3 regions of the Tardiphaga sp. 619_E2_N8_4 genome follow, and region 2 is predicted to be linked to each of the others. Evidence: predicted binding sites of a transcription regulator. Region 2 holds the regulator's gene; each other region holds the start of a gene.
What was found. Region 2 encodes LexA, which represses DNA repair genes until DNA is damaged. Its sites were predicted from a motif close to TGTTCNNNNTGTGTTCNG; they were not measured.
Positions count from the first base shown of each region.

Region 1: AB8A23_RS24360 (ImuA family protein) is a predicted target of LexA. The motif match lies at 1,557-1,574, and genes of this name have one in related genera.
Region 3: AB8A23_RS00815 (PA0069 family radical SAM protein) is a predicted target of LexA. The motif match lies at 3,055-3,072, and genes of this name have one in related genera.

Region 1 is NZ_JBPWQJ010000001.1:5,065,280-5,074,932, forward strand. Features, by position in the region: gene AB8A23_RS24355 (Y-family DNA polymerase) at 1-809, opposite strand, end outside; gene AB8A23_RS24360 (ImuA family protein) at 703-1,494, opposite strand; gene AB8A23_RS24365 (putative DNA modification/repair radical SAM protein) at 1,657-2,898, shown strand; gene AB8A23_RS24370 (UdgX family uracil-DNA binding protein) at 2,920-4,383, shown strand; gene cnbZ (2-amino-5-chloromuconate deaminase CnbZ) at 4,387-5,130, opposite strand; gene AB8A23_RS24380 (MexW/MexI family multidrug efflux RND transporter permease subunit) at 5,258-8,347, opposite strand; gene AB8A23_RS24385 (efflux RND transporter periplasmic adaptor subunit) at 8,464-9,653, opposite strand, start outside.
Region 2 is NZ_JBPWQJ010000001.1:4,556,839-4,566,491, forward strand. Features, by position in the region: gene AB8A23_RS21935 (molybdopterin molybdotransferase MoeA) at 1-1,026, shown strand, start outside; gene AB8A23_RS21940 (Orn/Lys/Arg decarboxylase N-terminal domain-containing protein) at 1,185-3,542, shown strand; gene AB8A23_RS21945 (GNAT family N-acetyltransferase) at 3,564-4,133, shown strand; gene lexA (transcriptional repressor LexA) at 4,434-5,156, shown strand; gene AB8A23_RS21955 (ComEC/Rec2 family competence protein) at 5,175-7,457, opposite strand; gene AB8A23_RS21960 (glutamine--tRNA ligase/YqeY domain fusion protein) at 7,560-9,230, opposite strand; gene gltX (glutamate--tRNA ligase) at 9,430-9,653, shown strand, end outside.
Region 3 is NZ_JBPWQJ010000001.1:159,373-169,025, reverse strand. Features, by position in the region: gene AB8A23_RS00840 (site-specific DNA-methyltransferase) at 1-66, opposite strand, end outside; gene ypfJ (KPN_02809 family neutral zinc metallopeptidase) at 307-1,248, shown strand; gene moaB (molybdenum cofactor biosynthesis protein B) at 1,254-1,814, shown strand; partial or broken gene AB8A23_RS00825 (GNAT family N-acetyltransferase) at 1,811-2,284, opposite strand; gene AB8A23_RS00820 (glycosyltransferase) at 2,320-2,889, opposite strand; gene AB8A23_RS00815 (PA0069 family radical SAM protein) at 3,094-4,257, shown strand; gene AB8A23_RS00810 (VOC family protein) at 4,369-4,827, shown strand; gene AB8A23_RS00805 (ribonuclease HII) at 4,903-5,631, shown strand; gene AB8A23_RS00800 (glycosyltransferase family 39 protein) at 5,714-7,222, shown strand; gene AB8A23_RS00795 (uracil-DNA glycosylase) at 7,219-8,052, opposite strand; gene AB8A23_RS00790 (electron transfer flavoprotein-ubiquinone oxidoreductase) at 8,208-9,653, shown strand, end outside.

The DNA.
Region 1 (9,653 bases), 510 kb from region 2:
GCCAGTGTCAGCGTAATCACGCCATCGGTGGCGATCGGTTCGGCGAAGCGTTGCTCGACGATATAATCCGGCAGCGGCTTGCGCGGGGAAATCGGTGCATCGCTTTGCCCCAGCGCCTGTTCCAGCAGCGTCGTGAATTCCGCGCCGAAACGTGCGGTGATTTCGGGGCGCGAGCGCGAGGCGACATCGCCGATGGTCTTCAAGCCGGCGCGGCGCAATCCACGGGTGATCGCCTCATCGGCGCCGAGCGTGAACAACGGCAGCGACGTCACTGCCTTGGCCTCCTCGCCCGCGGCGATGATCCGGCCATGTGCATATCGACTGAGCGTGCGCGCGCATGTCGATGTCCCCGCAATCGCTGCACTGACAATAAAACCCTGCCGCGACAGCGCCGCGCAGAGCTGCTCCATCAGTGCGGCCTCGCCACCGAACAGATGGGCACAGCCGGTGATGTCGAGAAACAGACCATGCGGCAGATCCAGCGCCACCAGTGGCGTGAAGCGGTCGCACCAATCGGCGATGTCGGTCAGTACCTGCGTATCGGCGACAGGATCGGCATCGAACACCTGAATGTCCGGACAGACCGCACGGGCATTGGCAAGCGGCAGACCTGGTTCAAGGCCGAGCTTCGCCGCGGCATCGTCCAGCGCGGAAATCTGCAGCGCATTGCTTTGCTTGGCGACGACGATACTTGCTTGCAGATTAGCTGGCACGCCGTTGCGCGCGAGCTGACGTTTGATGCGGTCGGTTGGCAGGCGCGGCAGCCACAGGCTGAGGATGCGCCGATGTGTCACGGAAAACGCACTCATCACACTTCCATTCCATGATCCATTGCCCGTTCGGGCCGTGACGATTTCGAACCAGTTGCACATCGAGCATGGGCGCGCCCCATGATTGCCAGGTCTTGAATGGCGGCGAATGCGCGGAGCGGATGATCCAGCGAGTTTCCGCCGTACTCGAGGCCGGAACGCCTGCAGTCCGCAGCAACAGGCACGTGACGCCCGAGCCGCGCGCCGCCAGCGTGAGCTTGCGGCTGGCGACGAGGTCGAACTGCTTGCTGTCGCCCCAGGTTTCCAGCACGACGCTGCCCAGCGCGTCGCAGGCCAGCGCATCAGCCGTGGTCCGCAATGCCGTCTCGACATCGGGCGCGCGCACGGTGACCAGCAGGCGCGGATCGAGACCGAGTTCGCGCCAGCCGCTCATGGCCAGCGCGCCGCATTCGCGTTCGGAGAAATCCTGCCGGATCCACAGCAGCGGCCGCTTTGCCGAGACACGATGCGCGAGGCCGGCGACAAAGCCCGTGGCCGCCGCGCTGTGCCGGCCTTCGGCGAACACCTCATGCATGGTGCCACGCGTGAGGCCGCCTTGCAGTGCCGCGTCCGCCTCGGCATGACCGAGCGACACGCGATCCGGCGCATAGGTATCGCTGTGGGTCTCGATGCGTTCAATGCTGCCGCGCAATTGCGCGAGCGTGGTCATGCGTGCGCCGGTCATGCGCCGCTCCTCGAAATTGTTTTGCCGTGGCGGGTTTTTAGTGAACCCATTGCCGGCCCATTTGTTCATGATATGTTCTAATATAAAGCTAAGATGGCAAGCCGAGTCAATCGGGATCATCAGCCACTTTTTTAGCGTTTGGAATCAAAGGGATTTTTGAACATGGACGTGAAGCGCAAGCTGGAGATCCTGGCGGATGCCGCGAAATACGACGCGTCCTGTGCGTCCAGCGGTACCGAGAAACGGGACTCCCGCGACGGCAAAGGCATCGGCTCGACCGACGCAGGCATGGGGATCTGTCATTCCTATGCGCCGGACGGCCGTTGCATCTCGCTGCTGAAGATCCTGCTCACCAATGCCTGCAATTACGATTGTCTTTATTGCGTCAACCGGGCGTCCAGCAATGTGACGCGCGCCCGCTTCACCGTGGAGGAAGTGGTGCAACTGACGCTGGATTTCTATCGACGCAATTACATCGAGGGACTGTTTCTCTCGTCGGGCATCATCCGCAGCGCCGATTACACGATGGAACAGGTTGTCGCCGTCGCGCGAAAACTGCGCGAGGAGCATCACTTCCGCGGCTATATTCACCTCAAGACCATTCCGGAAGCCGACGACGCGCTGATCACCGAGGCCGGCACATATGCCGACCGGCTCTCGATCAATATCGAGGTGCCCGAAGAAGACAGCCTGGCAAAGCTGGCGCCGGAGAAAGACGTCCGCGCCATTCGTCGCACCATGGGTCGATTGCGGTTGAAGCTCGATGAAGCCCGCGAGGGTCGCAAGCCGACGCCGCGCGGCAAGGTCGGGCCGCGTTTTGCGCCAGCCGGCCAGAGCACGCAGATGATCGTCGGCGCCGACAGCTCCAATGATTCAACCATCATCCGGACTTCGGCTAATCTGTACGGGTCCTACAATCTGAAGCGTGTCTATTACTCCGCTTTCAGCCCGATCCCCGATGCCAGCCGCGCACTGCCGCTGCGCGCCCCGCCGCTGCTCCGCGAGCATCGGCTGTATCAGGCTGACTGGTTGATGCGCTTCTACGGCTTCGACGCCGACGAGATCGTCGATGACAATGACGGCATGCTGTCGCTGGACATGGATCCGAAGCTCGCCTGGGCGCTGCGAAACCGCGACCGCTTCCCGCTCGACGTCAACCGCGCCAGCCGTGAAGACCTTTTGCGCGTGCCCGGTTTCGGCGCCAAGGCCGTGCAGCGGATCATCGAAACGCGCCGCATCTCGTCGATCCGCGTTGGCGATCTCGCCCGGCTGCATATCTCGCGGAACAAGGCACTGCCTTTCATCGTTCTTCCGGATCACCGCCCCGCCGTGAATTTGCTGGACGGCGCGAGACTGGCGCAGCGTTTCAAGCCGAAGGCGACGCAATTGGGATTTGGGTTCTAGAATTTCATTTCAGGAGAACCGATGCACACCATAGTGCTGGACAGCGACACCGATTTCGAAGGCTGGCGCAAGGCGGCACGCAAACTGGCGATCAACGACATTGCTCCCACTGACGTGACATGGACGGTTGCAGGCGCCGAGCCTGAATTGTTTCCGGCCTCGCCCGAGACGTTGCTCTCTGACGCCACGCAAGGCACTTTCAACGTCTCGGCCAAATTCGTCGAACTGGCGCACACCGCGATCCTGCATCGCGATCCCGAACGCTTCGCCCTGCTCTATCGCTTGCTGTGGCGGCTGCGCGACAATCCCAATCTGATCCACGTCGCGATCGATTCCGACATCGCTAAATTGCAGGCGATGGCCAAGGCTGTCCGGCGCGACGAACACAAGATGCATGCTTTCGTGCGGTTTCGCGAAATCGGCCGTGAGCCGAAGTCGCATTTCGTCGCCTGGTTCGAGCCCGAACATCACATCGTCGAACTCGCGGCGCCGTTCTTCGCGCGGCGCTTTGCCGACATGGCGTGGTCGATCCTGACGCCGGATCTCTGCGCGCATTGGGATGGCCATGCGATTTCCACCACGCCCGGTGTCAGCAAGTCGGATGCGCCGACGAAAGATCGGCTCGAAGAGGTGTGGCTGACCTATTACGCCAACATCTTCAATCCGGCGCGGTTGAAGACCAAGGCGATGCAGAACGAGATGCCGAAGAAATACTGGCGCAACTTGCCCGAAGCCGCGCTGATCAAACCGCTGATCGCGCAAGCTGAACGCATCACAGGTGACATGATCGCGGCAGAAGCCAGCGCGCCCAAGAAACCGCAACGTCGGGAGGAGACGATGGTCAAGTCGCATGCGACCAAAACAGCCGAACATACCGGGAAGGAAAGTCTTGCCGCATTGCGCGACGAAGCCGCCGATTGCCGTGCCTGCCATTTGTGGAAAGATGCGACGCAAACCGTGTTCGGCGAAGGCCCGCAGCATGCTTCTGTGATGATGGTTGGCGAACAGCCCGGCGACAAAGAAGACCTTGCCGGTAAGCCATTCGTCGGACCAGCCGGACAGATGCTCGACAAGGCGCTGAAGGAAGCCGGCATTGTCAGGGACAAGGTTTATGTCACCAATGCCGTAAAGCATTTCAAATTTGTGCCGCGCGGAAAATTCCGTCTGCACCAGAAACCGGCGACGCCGGAAATCAAGGCGTGCCGTCCCTGGTATGAGCGCGAAAAAGCGTCCGTGAAACCCGAGCTCGTCGTCGCGATGGGCGCGACAGCCGCGCAAAGCGTGCTCGGCAAGATCACGCCGATCGGCAAGACTCGTGGCCGTATTATCGAGGCTGACGACGGCACACAGGTTCTCGTGACCGTGCATCCATCCTATCTGCTACGACTGCCCGACGAGGATGCCAAGGCACGCGAATATGCGCATTTCGTCGAAGACCTGCGCATCGTCGCCGCGCATCTCTGCAAATCAGCGCGCGCTGCCTGACGGTCAGATCACGAATTCACGCATCACACGCCGCGTATCCATCTCGAATTCGAGATCGACCACCGGCGGCCGCGCAAAATGCCAGGTCATGCCCTGCCGCGACGCACCGCGCTTAGCCAATTCATCGGCCACCACGGGATGGAAATCCTGTACCGTGTAAATCTGCGTCGCGGTGGTGTCCTTCCACGAGAAGCCGAAGGCGCCGAGGCGTTCTTCCATATTGCTCATGGTCATCCGCGTTTTCTCCCGGAATGCGTCCAGCGAGGTCTCGCGATAGCGCGTGATGCGCTCGGGATATGTTCCAGGACCGCCGCGCGCTTCAGCACCACCCGCAATCACGAAAGTCGGCTTGGCACCGAGCGACGGCCGCGTGAACGAGAACGCGTAAAACGACGGTTCACTTGGCGGATCGATCTCGAGGCACACATTGCTGCGCGCGACGGGATTATTCGTGCCGTCAAAGATGCCCCATTCAGCAAGCGTCTTGACATAGTGCTCGTTGAATGTCCGGAAGCCAGCTTCGTCGACCACTGCAGGCGAGCGCAACTCGCAGGCGCAGAACGATGTCAGCGGGCGATCCGCCGCGAGAATGTAATCGGCAATACGCGCAAACCCATCGGCCAATGGCAGCCACGTGTCGAAACGAACGCGCTCGATCTCGAAATCCGCATTGGCGGCAACGCCGCTGGAATACTGAAAAACTGCGGGAAGATAGCGATAATTGCCGGCCGGAAAATCGCGCGTCATGGGATGGGTCCTGTGGAGGCCATGCGGGCCGCCAAAAGATAATGGCGGATCGCATGAAGCGATCCGCCATCCAACCTCAAACCATGTGTCCCCGCAAGCTCAGCTTCGCAAGGCTGCGTCCGTGCGATCAGGCAGTCCGCGTATGCTCCAGATCGAATTCCTCGATCTGCTTGGCGCGCTCCGTCTCTTTGCCGGCGCGGTGATCGGTGGCGATGGCCACGTAAACCGCGGGCAGCACGAACAACGTGAACAGCGTACCGATCATCATGCCGGAGACGACCACGAGGCCGATCGAGAAGCGACTCGCAGCACCTGCGCCCGCCGCGGTCAGCAACGGCAACAGGCCGGTGACCATCGCAGCCGTGGTCATCAGGATCGGACGCAGACGCACGCGGGCAGCCATCTCGATGGCCGAACGACGATCGAGACCTTCCTTGAGCTGCAGTTCGTTGGCGAACTCCACCATCAGGATGCCGTGCTTCGAGATCAGACCGACCAGCGTCAGCAAGCCGACCTGCGTGTAGATGTTGATCGTCGCCATGCCGAAGAACAGCGGGATCAGCGCGCCCAGGATCGCCATCGGCACCGTGATCATGATCACCAGCGGATCGCGCAGACTTTCGAACTGCGCTGCCAGCACCAGGAAGATGATGATCAGCGCGAAGCCGAACGCCACCGCGAGCTGGTTGCCTTCCTGCACATATTGTCGGCTGTCGGCGAGGTAGTCGTGATTGAAGCCCGACGGCAGTTGCTTGGCGGCGCCCTCAAGAAAGTCGACCGCCTGCCCCACCGTCACGCCGGGCATCGGCACCGCCTGGAAGGTCGCCGAATTCAGCTGGTTGTAGTGCGACAGTGCGTTCGGGTTGGTTCCGGTCTCCACCTTCACCAGCGTCGATAACGGCACCTGCTGACCCGTGATCGTCGGCACATAGTAGTTCGCCAGCGAATCCTGCGAGAGCCGCATGCCGCGCGGCACCTGCGGGATCACCTGATAGGAGCGCCCCTCGAGGTTGAAGCGGTTGGTATAGTTGCCGCCGAGCAGCGTCGCCAGCGTATTGCCAATGCTCGACATCGTAATGCCGAGGTCGTTGGCCTTGGAGCGATCGATGGAGACGCGCACCACCGGCTGATTGAAATCGAGATCGCTGTCGCTGACGATGAACAGGCCGCTCTTGCGCGCGGTGTCCTTCAACTTGACCATCTCCTCATAGACCGACTGGAAGCCGTTGGTCGAACTGATCACCATCTGGATCGGCAGACCGCCGGGACCGCCCGGCAGCGCCGGAAGGTTGAATGCAAAGGCGTTGACACCCTCGATCTTGCTGAGTTCAGCCTGCACCAGCGGCTTCAGCTGCGTGGACGAACGCTTGCGCTCGTCCCACGGCTTCAGCAGCATGCCGGCGATACCGTTGCTCGGACCGTTGGTGCCGTTGATGATGAAGCGCAGATCGGTTTCCGGGAACTTCTTGAACGCCTCGTCCATGCGATCGCCGTAGAAATCCGCGTAGTCGATATTGGCGTATTTCGGTGCCTTGGTCACTGCAAACAGAATGCCCTGATCTTCCTCGGGCGCCAGCTCCTTCGACGTGTTCATGTACATGAAGCCGACGAGACCGAGGATCACAACGGCGAACATGGCCGTGATGGGGCGATAGTCCAGCGAGCGATCGAGCTGCCGGCCATACCAGCGCGTGGTGGCGCCAAACACCTTGTCCACCTTCTTGGCGAACCAGCCCGGCTCTTCCTGCTTCAACAGCACCGAGCACATCATCGGTGACAGCGTCAGCGCGATAACGCCGGATACGATCACCGAGCCCGCCAGCGTGAAGGCGAATTCGCGGAACAGCGCACCGGTCAAACCGCCGATGAAGCCGATCGGCGCATACACCGCCGCCAGCGTGATGGTCATGGAGATGACCGGACCAACGATCTCGCGCGCGCCTTCCAGCGACGCCTGCACCGGCGATTTGCCCTCCTCCAGATGGCGGTGGATGTTCTCCACCACCACGATGGCGTCGTCGACCACGAGGCCGATGGCGAGCACCATCGCCAGCAAGGTCAGCAGATTGATGCTGAAGCCCATGACGAGCATGAGGCTGCAGACGCCGACCAGCGACAGCGGAATCGTCACCACCGGAATGATGACCGAGCGGAACGAAGCCAGGAACAGGAAGATCACCACGATCACGATGCCGACGGCTTCGATCAGCGTGTTCTGAACTTCCTCGATCGACGACGTGATGAACTTGGTGGAGTCGTAGGCGACCTTCATCTTCAGCGATGGCGGCAGGTTACGCTCGAGTTCGGGGAACAGCGCGCGCACGCCCTTGACGATGTTGAGCGGATTGCCGAGCGGCGTCGCCTGCACGCCGATAAAGATCGCGCGCTCGCCACTAAACGCCACGCTCGCGTCCGTACTCTGCGCGGCAAGCTCGATGGTGGCGATATCCTCCATACGGACAAAGCCGCCGTCCTTGGCTTTCACCGTCATGCGCTTGAATTGCTCGACGTTCTGCAGGTCGGTATTCGCCGTCACATTGGAGACGATGTAATAGCCCTTGGTCTGACCGGCTGCCGCCTGGAAGTTGTTGGCGCGGATCGCCGCAGCGACATCGTCCGGAGATACCCCGCGGCCCTGCATGCGTAGCGGATCGAGCCACAGGCGCATGGCGAAGGTCTGACCGCCGAGGATTTCGGCCGACGCCACGCCGTCCACAGTCGACAGGATCGGCTGCACCGCGCGCGTCAGGTAGTCGGAGATCGCCGAGCCGGACAGTTCCTCACTGGAGAAGCCGAGATACATCACCGCCGTCGTCGACCCCGTGGACTTCAGAATGACAGGGTCATTCGCTTCGCGCGGGATCAGATATTTGACCGAATTGACCTTCGACAGCACTTCGGTGAGAGCGGCATTGGGATCGACGTTGAGCTTGATATAGACCGAGATCAGGCTCTGGCCCTGCGTCGATGCTGACGTCATGTAGTCGATGCCTTCAGCAGCCGCGACGGCCTGCTCGATCGGCGTGGTGATAAAGCCCTGCATCAGGTCCGGCGACGCGCCGGGATATACCGTGGTGACGGTGATCACGGTATTCGACAGTTTCGGATACTGACGGATCGGCAGGCTGGTTGCAGCCTTGAAACCGATCAGCAGGATCAGCAGGCTGACGACCAGCGCCAGCACCGGGCGCTTGATGAAGATATCCGTGAAGACCATTGCGGTCGCTCCGTCATCGGCACCATCTGCCGGCCATCACAGGCCGCGCGACGATGCGAGAAAATTCATTCAGATGAACCGGGACGGACCGCATGTCGCGGCCCGTCCATCGGGTTTCAGTTCAGCGGCGGCTTCGCCGGAATCTGCGGTAATGGATCGGTCGAGATCGACACCAGCGCGCCGGACTGCAACTTGAGCTGTCCGACCGCCACGACACGATCACCGGCTTTCAGGCCCTGCGTGATCACCGCACGGCCATCGATGCGATCGCCCGTGCGCACGAAGGTGCGCACCGCCGAGAGCTCGGTCTTGCCATCGTCGGTCTTCTTCTCGGTGATCAGGTAAACCGAGTCACCATAAAGCGTGTAGTCGACTGCGGTTTCCGGCACGGTGATCACAGCCGGCTTGTCCGGCAGCACGACGGTCGTGGTCGCGAACATGCCCGGCTTCAGGATGCCTTCCGGATTCTGCAGCGTCGCCTGAACACGAATGTTGCGCGTATCGGCGCTGATCTGTGGCTCGATCGTGGTGATCTTGCCCTCGAACTTGCGGCCCGGATAAGCGTCCACCGAAATGCGCACAGCCTGACCGACCTGCAGCTTGCCGGAGTCTTTTTCCGTGACCGTGAAGTTGTTGTAGACGGCGGACAGATCGGTGAGCGACACGATCTGCGTGCCGGCCGTCAGGTACTGGCCGACTTCGACCCGACGCGTGCCGAGCACGCCGTCGAACGGCGCGCGCACCTGCTTCTGCGAAATCACCGCTTCGGTCTTGGCGATATTGGCCTGCGCCTGATCATACGCCGCCTGCGTGGTGTCGACGGTGGCCTGCGGACCAACCTGACGCTCGGCGAGCTGTTTGGCGCGGTCGAGATTGATGCGCGCAACAGTGGCAGCCGCCTTGAAGTTGGCGAGGTCGCCCTGGTCCGGACCGTCGAACAGTTGCACCAGCGGCTGGCCAGCCTTGACGGTCGCGCCCGCAGTGAACTGGATGTCGGTAATGCGGCCGTTGACGTCGGAGGTGACGTTAACCTGATGCACGGCGGCGAGATCGCCGACGGCGCTGATCAGGTTGGGCACCACTTCGGACTTGGCATCCGCAACACTCACCACAGTCGGCGGCGGCTTCATGGTGGCGAAGAACTGCTTGATCATGTGGGCGCGGAACGCGTTGAAGCCCACCAGGCCGCCCACCAGGATCGCCAGCAGGATGCCGACGATGATGAACCAACGCACCATCCGCGGACGCGGACGGGGCTTCTCGACAGTCGCACGCGGCGCCGTAGTGCTGTTGGGTTCGGTCGTGA
Region 2 (9,653 bases):
GATGCGACATTGGGCGCCAAGCTCCGCGTGATCGGCGAGATCGCCGCAGGCAAGCCGTTCGACCGCCCGCTGCAGACCGGCGAAGCCCTGCGAATCTTCACCGGCGGCGTGCTGCCCGCTGGCGCCGACGCCGTCGTAATCCAGGAAGATACCACGCGCGATAGCGATATGGTCGGGATCAACGAGGCCGCGATTTCCGGCAAGCATATCCGCCCGGCTGGCGTCGATTTCAACGAAGGCGATGTGCTGTTGCGCGCCGGCACCCGCCTTACCGATCGCGACCTGGCGCTTGCTGCCGGGATGAACCATCCGTCACTGCCCGTGCGGCGACGGCCGGTCGTTGCCGTGCTCGCCACCGGCGACGAACTGGTCATGCCCGGCGCGGTCCCTGGCCCCGGCCAGATCGTGCTCTCCAATGGTTTCGCGCTGCGTGCGTTGGCCCGCGCTGAAGGCGCCGAGGTGATCGATCTCGGCATCGCCGTCGACACGTTGGAGGCGACCACATCGGCCATTCAGTGCGCGATCGATCTGAAGGCGGACGTGCTGATCACCACCGGCGGCGCGTCGGTCGGCGACCACGACCTCGTGCAGCAATCCCTGATCAATGCCGGCGTCGAGATGGCGTTCTGGCGCATCGCCATGCGGCCCGGCAAGCCGATGATGCACGGACGCCGCCAGGGCATGCGCGTGATCGGCCTGCCCGGCAATCCCGTCTCGTCCTATGTCTGCGGCTTCCTGTTCATGGTGCCGCTGCTGCGCGCGCTATCCGGCCGAAACGAGGTCGCTCACGCGCTCGAACCCGCGGTGCTCGGCCGCGACCTCGCCGCCAACGACCAGCGCGAGGACTATCTGCGCACGCGTCTGGAAACCCGCGCCGACGGCACCGTGGTGGCGACGCCGGTGATGAAACAGGACTCGTCGCTGCTGGGAAATCTGGCTGTCGCCGAAGGACTTCTGATCCGCAAGCCATTCGCTCCCGCCGCCGCCGCTGGTGATTCCTGCGCGATCATGCGACTGCCTGTCTAAAGGCCGAGATGCGCGATGGGATGCCGGGCCACCGGAACTTCCGCCGCGCGGCATGTTCTCTGAGCTTTTTTCTGACTGAGATACCTTAACGCGGCTTCAGTCACTGAATTGTCACGTAACGCAGCGAGACATCGCTGCGAAACAAGATCGGTGCACAAATGGACTATTTCAAACGCTTCAATTTCCTGTTTGCGATGCCAACATTCGACGCCGACGATCTCGAGGGCATTCGCCTCAATCAGATCGTCGATGAGATCGAGCGTTCCGGCTTCGAGGTCGTCAAGGCGCGCAAGCTCGAAGACGCCACGATCGCGGTCCAGACCGACGCGGCGATCGGCTGCATGGTGGTCGACTGGGGCAAGAAGGGCCTCGAAGGCAAGACCGCGGCGCTGATCAACCTGATGCGCAAACGGGGCCTCGATTTCCCCATCATCCTGCTGATCCGTCGCAAGCGGTTTGAAGACGTCCCGGTCGAGGTGCTCGATTTCATCGACGGCTATGTCTTCCTGTCGGAGGAAACACCGCCGTTCATCGCCAAGAATCTGATCAGCCGGTTGAAGCAATATGCCGAGACGCTGAAGACGCCGTTCTTCGGCGCGCTGGTCGACTATGCCGAGGAAGGCAACCAGCTCTGGACCTGCCCCGGGCACAATGGCGGCGTGTTCTACAGCCGCAGCCCGATCGGGCGGGTGTTCATGGAACATCTCGGCGAAGCCGTGTTTCGCGACGACCTCGACAATTCGGTGCTCGATCTCGGCGATCTGCTGACTCACGAGGGCCCTGCTTTGCAGGCGCAGAAGGAAGCCGCGCAGATCTTCGGGGCGGAGAAAACCTATTTCGTGCTCAACGGCACCTCGACCTCCAACAAGGTCGCGCTATCGGCTCTGGTCACCGATGGCGATCTGGTGCTGTTCGATCGCAACAACCACAAGGCGGCCCTGCACGGCGCATTGATGATTTCAGGCGGTGTGCCGATCTATGTGCCGACGACGCGCAATCCCTGGGGCCTGATCGGCCCGATGAACTGGGATGCGCTCGACGAGGACGCGCTGCGCGAGCGCATCCGTATCAATCCGCTGGTCACGGATCCCGAGGCCTGGAAGCGTCCACGCCCGTTCCGCGTCGCCGTGGTCGAACAGTGCACCTATGACGGCACCATCTACAGCGCCGAGATGATCATCGCGCGCATCGGCCATCTCTGCGATTACATCCTGTTCGACGAAGCATGGGCGGGTTTCATGAAATTCCACCCGCTCTATGCCGGCCGCTTCGCCATGGGGCTCAAGGAGCTCGGCCCGGATTCGCCGGGCATCATCGCGACGCAGTCGACCCACAAGCAGCTCGCGAGCTTCTCGCAGGCGTCGCAGATCCACATGAAGGATCGTCATATCCGCGGGCAGAAGCGCCGCGTCGAGCATCGGCGCTTCAACGAAAGCTTCATGCAGCACGCCTCGACCTCGCCATTCTATCCACTGTTCGCATCATTGGATGTCGGCGCGCAGATGATGAAGGGCCGCTCTGGCGAAGTGTTGTGGGACGACACGATCCGGCTGGGCATCGAACTGCGCAAGAAGATGCGCGCCGTCCGCCGCGAATTCGAGGAGAAGGAAACCCGCGCCGAGCGTCGCTGGTTCTTCGAACCCTTCGTGCCCGAGCGCGTCGCAATTCCCGACGCAGCCAGCGAAGGCGCTGTTCACAATGTGCCGTGGGAAAGCATCGGCACTGACCAGCTCGCCACCAATCCGTCCTATTGGCAGCTCGCCCCTGAGGCTGCCTGGCACGGCTTTCCCGGAATGGTCGCCGGCTTCGCCATGACCGATCCCAACAAGCTGACGGTACTGACACCCGGCTTCGACCGCACCACCGGCGGCTATGCGGAACACGGCATCCCCGCGCCCGTGGTCGCGCAGTTCCTGCGCGAAAATCGCATCGTGCCGGAGAAGAACGACCTTAACTCGCTGCTCTTCCTGCTGACGCCCGGCGTGGAGGCCAGCAAGGCCGGCACGCTGATATCGGGCCTTGTCGCCTTCAAGAAGTTTCATGACGACAACGCGTTGCTGGAAGACGTCATCCCGGAATTCGCACGGCGCAGGCCCGCGCGTTACGCGGGCATACGCCTGCGGGATCTATGCGGCGACATGCACCGGTTCTTCCGCGAGGCCAATGTGAGCGAACTTCAGACCAGGCAATTCTCCGCTGACCATCTGCCGGAGATTGCCATGTCACCCCATGATGCCGCGCGCTGTCTGGTGCGCAACGACGTCGATTACCTCCCGATCGATGAGATCTTCGGGCGCGTCGCGACGACGCCGTTCGTGGTCTACCCGCCCGGCATCGCCACGATCGTCCCCGGAGAACGGCTCACCGAACGGTCAAAGCCGATGATCGATTATCTCAGGATGTTCGAGACCTGCTTCAACACATTCCCGGGCTTCGACGTCGAGATCCAAGGCATCTACCGCAAGGTCGACGCCAATGGCCGGATCCGACTTTACACTTACGTGGTCTCCGAATAGGGAGCACGTAAGGAGCCTGATTTGCCAACGGAACTCGAACAGCCGGTCGTCATCCGACCATCACGCGACACCGACGTCGATGCCATGCTGGCGATCTATCGCCGGCACATCCGGCAAGGCGTCGAGGAAGGCGTCAGCGACGCCGACACGCCGCAGCCCGACGATCTCAGAGACCGGCGCAAGAACCTGCGCAGCAAACGGTTCCCGCACCTCGTCGCCACGCAAGGCGGCGAGGTCGTCGGCTATGCCTATGTGGTGCTGTTCCGCAAGCGACCGGCCTATCGCTACACGGTCAAGCATTCGATCTATATCCACCACGGTCATGTCGGCCGGGGCATCGGCCGCCTGTTGATGCGCGAACTCATCGACGTCTGCGCGGCGGCCGGCTTCCGGCAGATCATCGGCTATATCGATGCCGACAACACGGCCTCGCTCGGCTTGCATGAGAGCTTCGGCTTTGCCCGCGTCGGCTTGCTGCCCGGCGTCGCCTATCGCTCCGGCCGCTGGGCCGACACGATCATGGTTCAGCGCTCGCTGGCCACCGGCTCCACGACCCCGCCGCCGCCCGTTGGGCGCATGACGTCTGCGTAGACCAAGCGACCGGGAAGCATTTTCCATGTCCGTCGAGGGTCGACGACTGGTGAGGAACAGCCTCCTCAAACCTCCCTCAACGCGCATTCTGTTGACGGCAAATTAAGCATTGCAGAACACATATGGAACATATAGTGTTCGTTCATGATTTGTTTCGAGATTCTGTGGCTTTGAGTAGTTTGAGAGTGCCCGAACTCGCGCAACCGATCTTCGAACGATCGTCTCTGGATTGAGGCTCACGTTCGAAGGCCCTTTGAAACGCACGCGGCGGCCGACACCGTCAACTGAGGATGGCTTCAGATGCTCACGCGCAAACAATACGAACTCCTGCGATTCATCGATCAACGGTTGAAGGAAGCCGGCGTCCCGCCCTCCTTCGACGAGATGAAGGATGCGCTCGACCTGCGCTCGAAGTCCGGCATCCATCGTCTGATCACGGCGCTGGAAGAACGCGGCTTCATACGCCGTCTGCCCAACCGCGCCCGTGCCATCGAAGTCATCAAGCTGCCAGAGCTCGGCGCGCCGGTCACCGGCGGCACCGGGCGCCGCGGCTTCACGCCCAGCGTCATCGAAGGCACGCTTGGCAAGGTGCGTTCGGCCGCCAGCATCGCCAGCAACAGCGGCGATGATGACAATGGCCGCACGGTTGCTATCCCGGTCATGGGCCGGATCGCGGCAGGTACGCCGATCGAGGCGCTGCAGACCCGCAGCCACACCATCAGCATGCCCGCGGACATGCTCGGCTCCGGCGAACATTACGCGCTCGAAGTGCGCGGCGATTCCATGCAGGACGCCGGCATTCTCGACGGCGACACCGTGCTGATCCAGCGCAACGAGAGCGCCGACACCGGCGACATCGTGGTGGCCCTGATCGACGACGAGGAAGCCACGCTGAAGCGCTTCCGCCGCCGCGGCGCGTCGATCGCGCTGGAGCCAGCGAACGACGCCTACGAGGTCCGCATCCTGCCGCCTAACCGGGTGCGCATTCAGGGCAAGCTGATTGGCCTGTATCGTCGCTACTGAGGCTGTGGCCTCGGCGGATTACTGATCTTCGGGTTGAAGATCGGTTTCCGCCGGCGTCGCATCCACCGGCCGATTTTGCGGCGTGCGACTGTCCTGGATCAGATCGTGCTGGGGCTCATCGGGGATAGCGCGCGACCACGGGCGGTCCAGGCCAGGCGGGCGCACGGCATCGATGGTAAAGCCGTTGGCAGTTCGCTGCAGGCTCACCGCGCCATTTCGTTGCAAGCGATCCTGATCGATCACCAGCGCCTTGCAATCCCTCGGCGATTGTCTCGTCGTGACGATCAGCGCCGCTTTCTCGCAATCATCTGTGAAAGCATCCGGCTGTAGAACCAGCGCCACCAAAGCGCCATCGGCCAGCGCCGTGATGCACCCGTCGCGGTCGCAGGACACGCCGTGGCCGACTGAGGCATCGGTCGGCAGGCGTGCATCGGCATCGCCGGCAAGCCACTCTTTCAGCAAAAATGTATCCTTGGCGCTGCGCATCACGTGGAGATGCCCGTCCCTGCCCCGTACCGCGACGCTGCGACCATCACCCGAGATCAGCACATCCGGCTGCTTCACCAGCAATGCCCATACAATCGAGAGCACCAGCACGCCAGCCCCCGCGAAGCGCAACGGCGTGCGCAGCAATCCGAGCACGATGATGCCGATACTGGCTGATATCAGCGGTCCGGTGCCGAAGGCCGGCATCCGGCCGATGGCGCCGGGCAAGGCTGCGACCCATTGCGTGACCACGATCATCCACTGGATGCCGACATCCATCAGCCGCCAGAACACACCGTCAAAGCCGAACGGCATGGCCACCAAACCGAGAATGCCGGCCGGCATCACCAACGCCGAGACCACCGGCATCGCCAAAAGATTGGCGAGAACGCCATAGGGCGTGACGCGATGAAAGTGAAAGGCAGCATAGGGCGTGGTGGCAAGGCCCGCGACCAGCGAGGCCAGCACGAGCATCGCGATCTCACGTCCGCCCCATAGCGCCACGCGCGCCGTCGCGGAATGATCGGACGACGCAAACAGCGCGGGCATGCCGATCTGCACCAATGCGACGAGCCCCAGCGTCGCCGCGAACGACATCTGGAAACTCGGATGCACCAGTGCCTCCGGCGCGACGATCAGCACGACCATTGCCGCCACCGCCAGCGTGCGGAACGTCACCGCCCGGCGATCGACCATGACTGCAATCAGCACGACGGCCGTCATGAAAAACGATCTCTGCGTCGCGACTTCAGCACCTGACAACAGCAGATAGAACAGTGCTGCGAATAACGCAGCAGCCGCTGCGACTTTCTTGATCGGGAACGTCACCGTCAGCACGGGGATCAGTGCCAGCAGCGCGCGGATCGCAAAGAACACCACGCCGGCGACAACGGCCATGTGATAGCCAGAAATCGACAATACATGACCGAGGCCGGAGATGAACATCGCATCATTGACGTCAGCCGAAATCGCATCGCGGCGGCCCGTGAGCAGCGCCGTGGCAATGGCGCGGCTATCGCCCGAGAGCACTGTGCGGATCCGCGCGTCGATGGCGTCGCGTAGCCCCTGCATGGTCGCCGAATAGCGTAGCGCCACACTCGGCTGTATCGGCGGATCGACTGCCTTGATGCCGCCCATCACAAAACCGGACGCGCCGATCCCTTGAAAATACAGATCCCGTCCGAAGTCGTAGCTCCCCGGCCGGAGCGGCGGCAGCGGCGGCTGCAGCCTTGCCTTCAATTCGACGAAGCTGCCGATGGCAGGCGCCATGCCCTTCTTCACCGACAGCCGCACACGGGTGAGCTTCGGCGCGGCGCGCGGGCTGTCCATCGTGGCAACGCGCAGCACGAAGCGATCCGTGCGCTCCCGTTCCTCGTGAGTTTCAACGAAGCCGGTCAGCGCGACGGAATAGAGCGGCTTCGCCAGAACCTCATGAGCCACGCGCGCGGTTTTCATTGCAGCCATCGCAAAGCCGGCCGCGGTTGCCGCAATGAGCAAGATCAAGGGAAACCATCGCTGCCGCCGCAGCAAAAACGCAGCCACGCAAAGAAGGCCTGCCGTCGCAGCGGCAACCCAGGCCACCGGCTCATGCTCAGCGGCAAAATACAGCGCGATGCCGGTCCCGAAAGCGATCGGCACCCAAGGCAGCAAGCGACCGGGACCAGCTTCGGCCCACACCCACGTCCAGAGCGTCTCGAAGCCCGACGTTGATGACGTCGGTGACGGGAGAGCGACGCCTGCCGTGGCCGGCGGCGGCCATGTGGTCGCCGTGCCGGATCGGCCCCGCCGCTGTTGCTGATCCCCGCCCCGCGCCATCGAACGCCCGCACGCCAAGCTTGTCCTTCCGAATGCTATCGGAAGGGCAAGCGGCGGCTAGCGGAACGGATGCAGAATACGAAAACTAATCCCTGGGGTTGCTCAAGCGAGCTTGGCGTAGCTGTCGCGCAGACCGACGGTACGGTTGAAGACCAGCTTGCCCGGCGCTGAATCCTTGTCGCGACAGAAATAACCCTGGCGCTCGAACTGCACGACATCGCTTGTGTTGTCGCTCGCCAGCGCCGGCTCCAGCATGGCGCCGGTCAGCGTCTCCAGCGAGTCCGGATTGAGCTGCGATGCGAACTCGGTCGCATTGGGCTGCGGATCGGCGAACAGCTGATTGTAGACGCGCACTTCCGCCTGCACGGCATCTGCAGCGCTCACCCAATGGATCGTCGCCTTGACCTTACGGCCGTCTGGCGCATTGCCGCCCCGGGTTTCCGGATCATAGGTGCAGCGCAGTTCGACCACCTCGCCGGCAGCGTTCTTGATCACGTCCTTGCAGGTGATGAAATAGCCGTAACGCAAGCGGACCTCGCGGCCCGGCGCCATGCGGAAGAACTTCTTCGGCGGCTCTTCCATGAAGTCGTCATGCTCGATGTAGAGCTCGCGGCCGAATGAAATCTGCCGGTTGCCGAGCGACGCATCATCGGGATGGTTGATGGCTTCGAGCTGCTCGGTCTGTCCTTCCGGGTAGTTCTCGATCACCACCTTCAGCGGCTTCAGCACCGCCATGCGGCGCTGCGCCGTGCGATTCAGTGTCTCGCGCACGGCGAAGTCGAACATCGAGATATCGACGGTCGAGTTGGCCTTGGCGACGCCGATGCGCTTGACGAACTCGCGCAGCGCTTCAGCGGGAATGCCGCGGCGCTGTAGGCCGGCGAGCGTCGGCATCCGTGGATCGTCCCAGCCGGTGACATGGCCGCCGCGGACAAGTTCGGTCAGCACGCGCTTCGACAGCAGCGTGTAGGTCATGTTGAGGCGCGCGAATTCATACTGATGCGGCCGCGACGGCACCGGCAGGTTTTCCAGGCACCAGTCATAGAGCGGCCGGTGATCCTCGAATTCGAGCGTGCAGATCGAATGCGTCACGTGTTCGATGGCATCCGACTGACCGTGCGCGAAGTCGTAGCTCGGATAGATGCTCCAGGCGGTGCCCGTGCGCGGATGATGCGCATGCAGGATGCGATAGATCACGGGATCGCGCAGGTTGATGTTGCCCGACGACATGTCGATCTTGGCGCGCAGCACGCGGGCGCCGTTCGGGAATTCGCCGGCGCGCATCCGCGCGAACAGATCCAGGTTCTCATCAACCGAACGGTCGCGGAACGGGCTGTTCTGGCCGGGCTCCGTCAGGGTGCCACGCTTAAAGCGGATCTCTTCCTGCGACTGGTCATCGACATAGGCCTTGCCGGCGCGGATCAGGTGCACCGCCCAGTCATAGAGCTGCTCGAAATAGTCCGAGGCGTAGTGCAGGTTGCCCTCGCCCCAGTCGAAGCCGAGCCAGCGGACGTCGCGCTGGATGGCGTCGATATATTCCTGCTCTTCCTTGGTCGGATTGGTGTCGTCGAAACGCAGGTTGCAGTGGCCGCCGAACTCCTCGGCAACGCCGAAATTCAGGCAGATCGACTTGGCATGGCCGAGATGCAGGTAGCCGTTGGGCTCCGGCGGAAAGCGCGTCACCACGCTCTTGTGCTTACCGGATTGCAGGTCCGCCGCAACGATGTCGCGGATGAAGTCACGGCCTGCGTCGGATACCGATTCGTCTGTCATTTTCTGCCTTTCAAGCTGCGCCCTATGTGCCAAATCCGGAAGGCCGCGCCAAGGCCGGATCAGGGGCCGGGTCCCGCGAAAGGGCCTTTTCCGATGCGGTTCCGACCCCAAATCCGCGTTTATTCGCCGTGAGACAGCGCCCTGTCGTTGTGATAAACGCCCGCCAACACTCACACCGAACTCGATCGAACCCGCTGATATGACCGCTCCCGTCGTTACCCGTTTCGCCCCCTCGCCGACCGGCTTCCTCCATATCGGCGGTGGACGCACCGCGCTGTTTAACTGGCTCTATGCCAAGAAGACCGGCGGCAAGATGCTGCTGCGGATCGAGGATACCGACCGCGAACGCTCAACGGACGCCGCGATCGACGCCATTATCGACGGGTTGAAGTGGCTGGGCATCGAGTGGGACGGCGACACCGT
Region 3 (9,653 bases), 4.4 Mb from region 2:
GCTCGGAGAGGTTTCGAAGTGAGAGCGGGGCGCCCTTGCAGACGCCCCGCGACGCGAAACAACCATGACTCAATTACTCTGACTCAGGCGACGCTGTCGGCGACGCGGGACTAAACAACCGACAGGCAGACATTGACCGGGCAAAGTAAAAATCGACTTAATTGGTAACGAGTTCGAACTAGGCAAGTTTTGCCGGGCAGGTTAATGCTTAATGGAATGGAAATTTTGCGCTGCAATTGCGTTATGGTGTTCGGATCGCGTCAAACCGGTCTAAAATGCTGCGACTTGAAATGAAGGAATTACCTCATGCGTTACGATGACTTCCGTCGCAGCGACAATATCGACGACCGTCGTGACGATAGCGGCGGCGGATATGGCGGCGGAGGTGGCGGTGGTTTCGGAATTCCGGGCGGTGGCGGTGGTCTCGGCATCGGCACGGTGATTGTGCTTGGCCTCGTCGGCTGGGCGTTCGGTATCGATCCGCGCATCCTGATCGGCGGTGCAGAAATTCTCACCGGCGGACAGCAGGCGCCGACCTATCAGACCGATCGGCGCTCGACGCCGACGAAATCAGGGGCGCCCACCGACGAGATGGGCAGCATGATCTCGGGCGTGCTCGGCGAGATCGACGATCGCTGGGATGAAATCTTCAAGGAGAGCGGACAGAAATATATTGGGCCGCAGATCGTGCTGTTTCGCAATGCCACCAATGGCGGGCGCTGCGGCAATGCGCAGTCGGCGATGGGGCCGTTCTACTGTCCGCCCGACAAGAAGATCTATCTCGACACCGGCTTCTTCCGTCAGGTTGAAACCAAATTCCGCGGTTGCTCGGGCAATGCCTGCAAATTTACCGCGGCATATATCATTGCGCATGAAGCCGGCCATCACATTCAGAACCTGCTCGGGATCATTCCGCGCGTGACACGCCTGCAGCAGCAGGCCGGCAGCAAGGCTGAGGCCAATCTGCTGCAGGTCCGCGTCGAGTTGCAGGCCGATTGTCTGTCGGGCGTCTGGGTCAATCGCGAATCGAAGAAGCGCCCCGGTTTCCTCGAAGCCGGCGACATCGATGCTGCGCTGCAGACCGCGTCCGCCATCGGCGACGATACGTTGCAACGTCAGGCACAGGGTCGCGTCGTGCCGGATTCCTTCACGCACGGTTCTGCCGAACAGCGCAAGCGCTGGTTCATGACCGGCTATCAGCAGGGCACCGTGCAGGCCTGCAATACATTCGCGACGGATCGACTGTAACGACGATGGAGCCCGACACGACCAAAGCCTTCGTACCGCTCAACATTGCGGTACTGACGATTTCCGACACGCGGTCGCTCGATGACGACAAGTCCGGCGCGACGCTGGCCGATCGGCTGGCATCGGCCGGTCACGTGTTGGCGAAGCGCGAGATCGTCACGGACGATGTCGAAGCGATCCGCAAGATCGTGCGCGCATGGATTGCCGATCCCGGCGTGGACGCGATCATTACGACCGGCGGCACGGGGTTCACCGGCCGCGATGTCACGCCGGAAGCCATCGAGCCGCTGTTCGAGAAGCGGATGGATGGTTTCTCGATTGCGTTTCACATGCTGAGCCACGCCAAGATCGGTACCTCGACGATCCAGAGCCGCGCGACTGCTGGCACCGCCGGCGCGACATTTATCTTCTGCCTGCCGGGTTCGCCCGGCGCCTGCCGCGATGGCTGGGACGGCATCCTTGCCGCGCAACTGGATTACCGCACGCGGCCCTGCAATTTCGTGGAGATCATGCCGCGGCTGGATGAGCATTTGCGACGCCCGAAGGCGAAGGGCGCGTCGGTCTAGAGCACGAGTTCCCAGGTCTCGCCGATCAAATCCTGCCCGAAACTGCGATGCGGCTCGGTGGCGACCAGCGCGAAACCTGCATCCTGATAGACTTTTCGCGCAGCGCCGAGATTGCTCTGGGTCCACAGCGTGATCCTGCGATAACCGCATTGCCGCGCAAAGGCGATGGATTCCGTCACCATGCGCTGGCCGAGCTTTTGTCCGCGCGCCTTGGGATCGATCAGCAAGAGCCGAAACTTGGCGACGTCGTCGGATGCCTTCACGAGAAACAGCGAGCCGACCGGCGCGCCGTCCATCTCGGCGATCCAGCAGCGTTCGCGCGTGGCATCGCATGATGCGACGAATTCTGCGGCGATGTCAGCTACCAGCGCCTTGAAGGACGCATCGAACCCGTATTCACTCGCATAGAGTTCGCCGTGACTGCGGATGACCCAGTCGATATCGCCAGGCTGGAGATCGCGTAGCACTGCAAGCTGAACGGCATCGGGGGCTTGGGCGGCCATGGTCAGGCGACGATGATCCGGCTGCGCAGCAATGTGCGTGAGGAGCGGCCGAGCTGGCGCAGCAGCCGCGCTTCGGAGCGCCGGGCATCGGGTGCGTAGCCCCCGAGACGGTCGTAGTGTTCGCGTGCAATCAGCAGACCTTGATCGGCCTTGGGGCCTGTGATCATCCGGACCAGGTGCTTCAGGCCATCGCGAAAATTGGTCTCGTCATAGGGCGAGCGCGCATAGCGGAAAATGCCCGCGCGGGGGCGGTTGCTGGTCGATACGCGCTGGATGAATTGCTGGGTCTCCTCGATCCAGCCGGCATCGAGCACGGCGCCGGCATGGAGAAACATTAGCCAGGGCGAGCGCGCCTGCTTGGCGCCGGCGGCCATCGCCGCGGCGCGCGATCCCTGCGAGGTCAGGAAGCCGCAGCCGGCGACATCGGCGACACGTTCGATGACATCGGTGCCAGCGCGATCGACCAGCAGCACTTCGCGGATCACACCGGCAGCAGCGCCCGGCACCAGCGCTGCCAGTGTGGCAACAGCGGGCTGTTCGACGCCTTCGGTGGGGATGATCACGCTCAGCATGGGTGTCGGATAATACCTCTCAACAACGGGGTGGCCGCGTTATCATTTCGTCATAGTCTATGCGGCACCGGCGGCTGCTGCAATTTCGGGGCGGTTCGACTTTCGGCCGCCCCTGCAAGGCGGCGGGAGAATGCACAGTGCCCCGGCCGTGTGCCACCCTATTTATGTTCTTGCTTTGTTCCATGTGTACGCTATCGTGGCTTCATGAGTCGCCAGATCGCTGCCCTCAAGCACCCGCCGGTCCCGGCGCCCTCCGATAAGCCGGCGGGTGCGCTTTCCCCTTTTCCCGAGATCGCAGTGGCGATCGACAAGCAGCGGCGGCGCGGCCGCGGTGCCCAGTCCAACGACAGCGGGCGCTACGAGGCCGAGGCCCGGGTAGCCTTTGATGATGGCTGGCAGAGCCTCGATGAATTGCCGCCGTTCAAGACGACCGTTGCGACGGACACCGCGCGCAAGGTCATCACGCGCAATGAGTCGCCGGATATCGGCTTCGACCGTTCGATCAATCCCTATCGCGGCTGCGAGCATGGCTGCGTCTATTGTTTCGCGCGGCCGACCCACGCCTATCTCGGTCTCTCGCCCGGGATCGATTTCGAATCCAAACTGTTCGTGAAGCCCGATGCGCCGGCGCTGCTCGAGAAGGAGCTGGCCGCCGCCGAATACGAGCCGAAGATGATCGCGATCGGTACCAATACCGATCCGTATCAGCCGATCGAGCGCGAGCGGCAGGTGATGCGCGGCATTCTCGAAGTGCTGGAGAAGACCGGCCATCCCGTCGGCATCGTCACGAAGTCTGCCTTGGTGACGCGCGATATCGATATCCTGGCGCGGATGGCGAAGCGCAATCTGGTCAAAGTGGCGTTGTCGGTGACGTCGCTCGATCCGAAGCTCGCGCGCACCATGGAGCCGCGCGCTTCGACGCCGTCGAAGCGACTGGAAGCTTTGCGGCAGCTATCCGAGGCTGGCATTCCGACCACGGTGATGGTGGCGCCGGTGATCCCCGCGCTGAACGACAGCGAGATCGAACGGATTCTCGATGCCGCCGCGCATGCCGGCGTCAAGGAAGCCAGCTACGTTTTGTTGCGGCTGCCGATGGAAGTACGCGATCTGTTTCGCGAGTGGCTGATCGCGAATTATCCGGATCGCTATCGGCATGTTTTCACGCTGATCCGCGAAATGCGCGGTGGCCGCGATTACGACTCGCAATGGGGCACGCGCATGAAGGGCACGGGGCCGATGGCCTGGATGATCGGTCGCCGCTTCGAGATCGCCTGCACGAAGCTTGGCCTAAACAAGCGTCGTTCGAAGCTCACCCTCGATCATTTCGAGAAGCCGGCCGGTGCCGGTCAGCAATTGAATCTGTTCTAACTCCGCAGGTCTCGCAGCGTACGGAGTGGTGGAGAGGGGACGTTGGCAGGAAACCAGAGCCTGCCAACGTCCCTCTTTTCGATCTATAGAGTGAGTACAGGAGTGACGCGCATGACGACGAAGAAACCACCGGCGCCGATCGCGCGCATGACGGTGATCACGCTGGGTGTCGCGGATATGCGCAGGAGCATTGCCTTCTACGAAGCGCTGGGCTTTACGCGAAAGGCCCGTGCCTCGGGCGATGCCATCGCCTTTTTCGACACCGGCGCCAGCGTCCTCGCGCTGTTTCCATGGGATCAACTGGCGCAGGATGCGACATTGCCTGACCATCCAAGGCCGCAGGCGTTTCGCGGCAGCACGCTGGCGTGGAATTGCCGCTCCGAAGGCGAGGTCGATGCGGTCCTCGCTTTCGCTGTCGATTGTGGTGGATCGCTTCTGAAGCCAGCGCGAAAGACCGATTACGGTGGCTATTCCGGCTACTTTGCCGACCCGGACGGGCACGCCTGGGACGTGGTGACGGCACCGGGGATCGAGGTCGGTGATGACCGGCGGGTGCGTCTGGACGATTAAAGACCCGACCTGAATAGCGGGCATGATCCTGAGTTCCCGGTTGCACCCCGGGAGCTGCTTCAGCAGGATCCTCCGATGATTCGAGATGCGAAGAAGAAAGCGCCGGCCAAGCCGCGCAAGATCGTGGTCGCGCCGAGCTTCACGCGCGAGCGCACACTGCTCAAGAAAGGCATCTGGCCGGTGGCTGGTTGCGACGAGGCCGGGCGTGGTCCGCTGGCCGGACCGGTTGTTGCCGCCGCGGTTGTGTTGGACCCGAACAACATTCCAAAAGGCCTCGACGATTCCAAGAAGCTGACAGAGAGTAAGCGCGAGGCGCTGTTCGAGGAAATCTGCGCTACGTCGTCCTTTGCCGTCGCCTACGCATCACCCGCCCGGATCGACCGCGACAATATCCTGCGGGCCTCGCTCTGGGCGCTGGCGCGTGCCGTCGCGTCGCTCCCGGACGCGCCGAAACATGTGTTTGTCGACGGCCGCGACAAGATCGATACGAAGGCCGATTGCGAGGCCGTCATTGGCGGCGATGCGTTGGTGCTCTCCATCGCAGCAGCCTCGATCATCGCCAAGGTGTCGCGCGACCGGCTGATGTGCCGGCTGGCCGAGGATTGTCCGGGCTATGGTTTCGAGGTCCATAAGGGCTATGGCGTGCCGCAGCATATGGCCGCGCTGAATGAATTGGGGCCCAGCATTCATCATCGCAGCCTGTTCGCGCCGGTTGCTGCGGCGCGTGCGCGTCATCAGGCTGGCGTCCGTGCGGCAGGTCTGATCGAAGTCCACACCACCATCGATATCGAGATATCCGCCTGAGCGCTCAGGCGGTTGCCTCTCTTGGCTCTGCGCCGTATCACCTGAGCACGCTTCATTCCCTGCTGGCCGGTTCAGACGTTCAATGCGTTTCACCTCCCTGATCGTCGAACTGATCCGCGCCCGGCCACGGCTGGTGTTCTGGATCGTCGTGCTGTGTCAGGCCGCGATCTGGCTCGTCGTCCCCCTGCTGCTGTATCGCGGGCCGCCGGGCGATCTCGCCACCGTGTTGGCCTATGGCCGGGAATATCAAGTCGGTACCCATATGGGACCGCCGCTGGCGTTCTGGCTGGCGGACATCGCCTTTCGGGCCGCCGGCAATCATGTTTTCGGTGTCTATCTGCTGGCGCAGATCTGCGCCGTCCTCACTTTCCGCGCGGTCTATCAGCTGGGCAGTGCCATCGTCGGCGGCCCGCAGGCTGTCATCGCCGTGCTGCTCACCATGACGGTTACGGCCTTTAGCACGCCCGGCATCGAATTCGGCCCGCTGATCCTCGCGCGTCCGCTCTGGGCGATGTTCCTGCTGCATGCCTGGCTCGCGATCGGGCAGGGCCGTCGCAATGCCTGGTTCGCGCTGTCCATCGAGGCCGGCCTGCTGCTGCTGACCACGCCTCATGCCATGTGGCTGCTGCCGCTGCCACTCGTCTTCGGGCTCGCGACATCGCGCGGCAGGCGTAACCTTGCTTCGTTCGATCCGCTTTATGCGCTGCTGGTCATCGCGGTGCTGACATTGCCATGGGCCATGTGGGTGATCCGGGCCGGCGCACCAATTGTGCCTGTACCGCCGCAACTGACCGATATCGCCAGCCAGGCGCGGCAGTGCGGCGTGCTGATGGCCTGGCTGCTTGCGTCAATTACCGGCGTGATCGTGCTGACGGTGATGAACTGGGGCCGCATCGTTCCGAAGACCGAGGAAGCTCCGATTATCTTCCGCCCGCCGGTCGATCCGCTGGCACGTGACTATGTATTTTTCTTCGCGCTCGTGCCGGGGCTGCTCGGCAGCCTGTTCGCTGCCCTTTACGGGCTCGATCGCGTGGTCGGCGGTGCCGGCATTGCGCTGGTCATGTCGGGTCTCGCCGTGGTCGTGGCGTCGGGCGACCTGATCGCGCTGCGGCGCCAGCGCGTGCTGCGCAAGGTCTGGGCCTTCGCCATCATCGCTCCGGCCCTCGCAGCCTTCGCCAGTCTTGTGATTCTGCCTTGGGTCGACGGCCCCGAAGATGTGACGGCGCTGCCTGCACGCGAGATCGGGCGCTTCTTCGGCGAGAGCTTCGAGCGCCGGACCAATAAGCCATTGCCGGCGGTGGCCGGCGATGCGCAACTCGCAGCATTGATCGGGATGAGCGCGTCACGGCCGCATCTGCTGAACGATGCAGTGCCTTCCCGTACGCCGTGGATCACGCCAGCGAAGTTCGCCGAGACCGGCGGCGTCGTGGTGTGGCGCGCGGCGGATACAGTCGGTACGCCGCCTGCAGACGTTGCGCAGCGTTTCCCCAACCTCGTGCCGGAAGTCCCGCGCGCCTTTGAGCGTCTGGTGAATGGCCGGCAACCTTTGCTGCGGATCGGTTGGGCAATTGTCCGGCCAAAGGCGCCCTAGCTGGTCCTGCCCGACGGTGCTTCCAGCGCCTTTGCGATCGCGCGCAGATCCATCCAGGTCATCCGCTTATAAGACGGCGAGCGCAGCAGATAGGCGGGGTGGAACGTCGCCAGCGCTTTGATCTTGCGCGTGCCAGTGTCGTAATCGACCCAGCGTCCCCTGGACTTCATGATGCCGTCGCGGGTCTGCAGCAGCGTCTGTGTCGACGGATTGCCCAGTGTGACGAGAATGTCCGGATTCGCCAGTTCGATCTGGCGCTGGATGAACGGCAGGCAGATCTGTGTCTCCTGCGGCGTCGGCGTGCGGTTGCCCGGCGGCCGCCATGGAATCACATTGGCGATATAGACGTCGGTGCGCTTCAGGCCGATGGCGCCCATCATTAGGTCGAGCAATTTGCCGGAGCGGCCAACGAAGGGCAGGCCTTCGATGTCCTCGTCGCGGCCGGGTGCCTCGCCGACGAACATGATCCGCGCCTGTGGATTGCCGTCGGCAAACACCAGTTGGGTCGCGGTCGATTTCAGGGCGCAGCCGTCGAATGTATCCAGCATGCCACGCAGCACCTCAAGCGAGGGCGCGGTACGCGCGGCGTCGCGGGCGGCGGCAATCGCCACGTCCGGGGCGACCTCGACGCGGGTGGGTGGGCGTGCGGGGGGCGGCGGCATGCCATTGAGCGGTGGCCGTTTCGGCGCGCTGTCGGACAGCTCCCGGGCAGGCGGCGGAAGGTCGTCCGACAGCCGGTTCACCGGCTCATCCATCAATGCGCAATCGACCCCGGCCTCCAGATAAAAGGCGAGCAGTTGCGCAACGCTGGGGTGGGGTTCAGGCGTCATGAGAGGGGGTCACAGGCATGCCGCCAATCTAGGCCGGATCGCCGCCCAGCGAAACGCCCCCTGTGCATTTAGGTGGTTGTTCTTCCGTCAAAAATCGGAAACAACAGCCCTTAGAAGCGTTCTGAACGGGTTGGAAACGGGTCTGAGACGAGATTATGAGCACTGAAGAACTTCCGCCGCGCGAGTCCATGGAATTCGACGTTGTCATCGTCGGTGCCGGGCCCTCCGGTCTGTCGGCCGCGATCCGGCTGAAACAGCTCAATGCGGACCTGTCCATTGTTGTGGTGGAAAAGGGTTCCGAAGTCGGTGCGCACATCCTGTCCGGCGCGGTGATCGATCCCGTCAATCTCGACAAGCTGATCCCGGATTGGCGCGAAGATGCGGACTGCCCGCTCAAGACCCAGGTCAAGGACGACCAGTTCTATTTCATGACCAAGACCGGCGGCTTCAAGCTGCCGAACTTCTTGATGCCGCCGCTGATGAACAATCATCACTGCTACATCACCTCGCTTGGCATGGTGTGCCGTTGGCTGGGTGCGAAGGCGGAAGCGCTTGGCGTCGAAATCTATCCCGGCTTCGCGGCTGCCGAGACGCTGTATGACGACAATGGCGCCGTGCGCGGCATCGCCACTGGCGACATGGGTATCGGCCGCGACGGCAAGCCGAAGGATTCGTTCACCCGAGGCATGGAACTGCTCGGCAAATACACGCTGTTCGCCGAAGGCGCGCGTGGTTCGCTGACCAAGCAGATCATCGCCAAATTCGCTCTCGACAAGGATTGCGAGCCCGGCAAGTTCGGCATCGGCATCAAGGAAGTCTGGCAGATCGATCCGGCCAAGCACCAGAAGGGCACGGTGAAGCACTCGTTCGGCTGGCCGCTCGACAATGACGTGGGCGGCGGCACGTTCCTGTACCACTACGACGATAACCTCGTGGCTGTCGGCTTCGTGCTGCACCTGAACTACGAAAATCCCTATCTCTATCCGTTCGAGGAATTCCAGCGCTTCAAGACCCATCCGCTGATCCGCGACACATTCGAAGGCGGCAAGCGCCTCGCCTACGGTTCGCGTGCGATCACCGAGGGCGGCTACCAGTCGGTGCCGAAGCTGGTCTTCCCGGGCGGGGCGCTGATCGGCTGCGCCGCAGGCTTCGTCAACGTGCCGCGCATCAAGGGTGTTCACAACGCCATGGCGTCAGGCATGCAGGCTGCCGAGCACGTCTCCGCTGCCCTGGCTGCAGGTCGCGCCAATGACGAGTTGATGGAATACGAGGCCGGCTGGCGGTTGTCCTCGATCGGCAAGGATCTCTATCCGGTCCGCAACGCCAAGCCGCTGTGGTCCAAGTTCGGGACCCTCCTCGGCAACGCGCTCGGCGGCTTCGACATGTGGTGCAACACGTTCGGCTTCTCGCTGTTCGGCACGCAGAAGCATGAGAAGCCTGATCGCAAGGCGCTCAAGCCCGCCAAGCAGTATCAGCCGATCGTCTATCCGAAGCCGGACGGCAAGATCACCTTCGATCGCCTGTCCTCGGTGTTTCTGTCGAACACCAATCACGAGGAGGACCAGCCGATCCATCTCAAGGTTGCCGACATGGCACTGCAG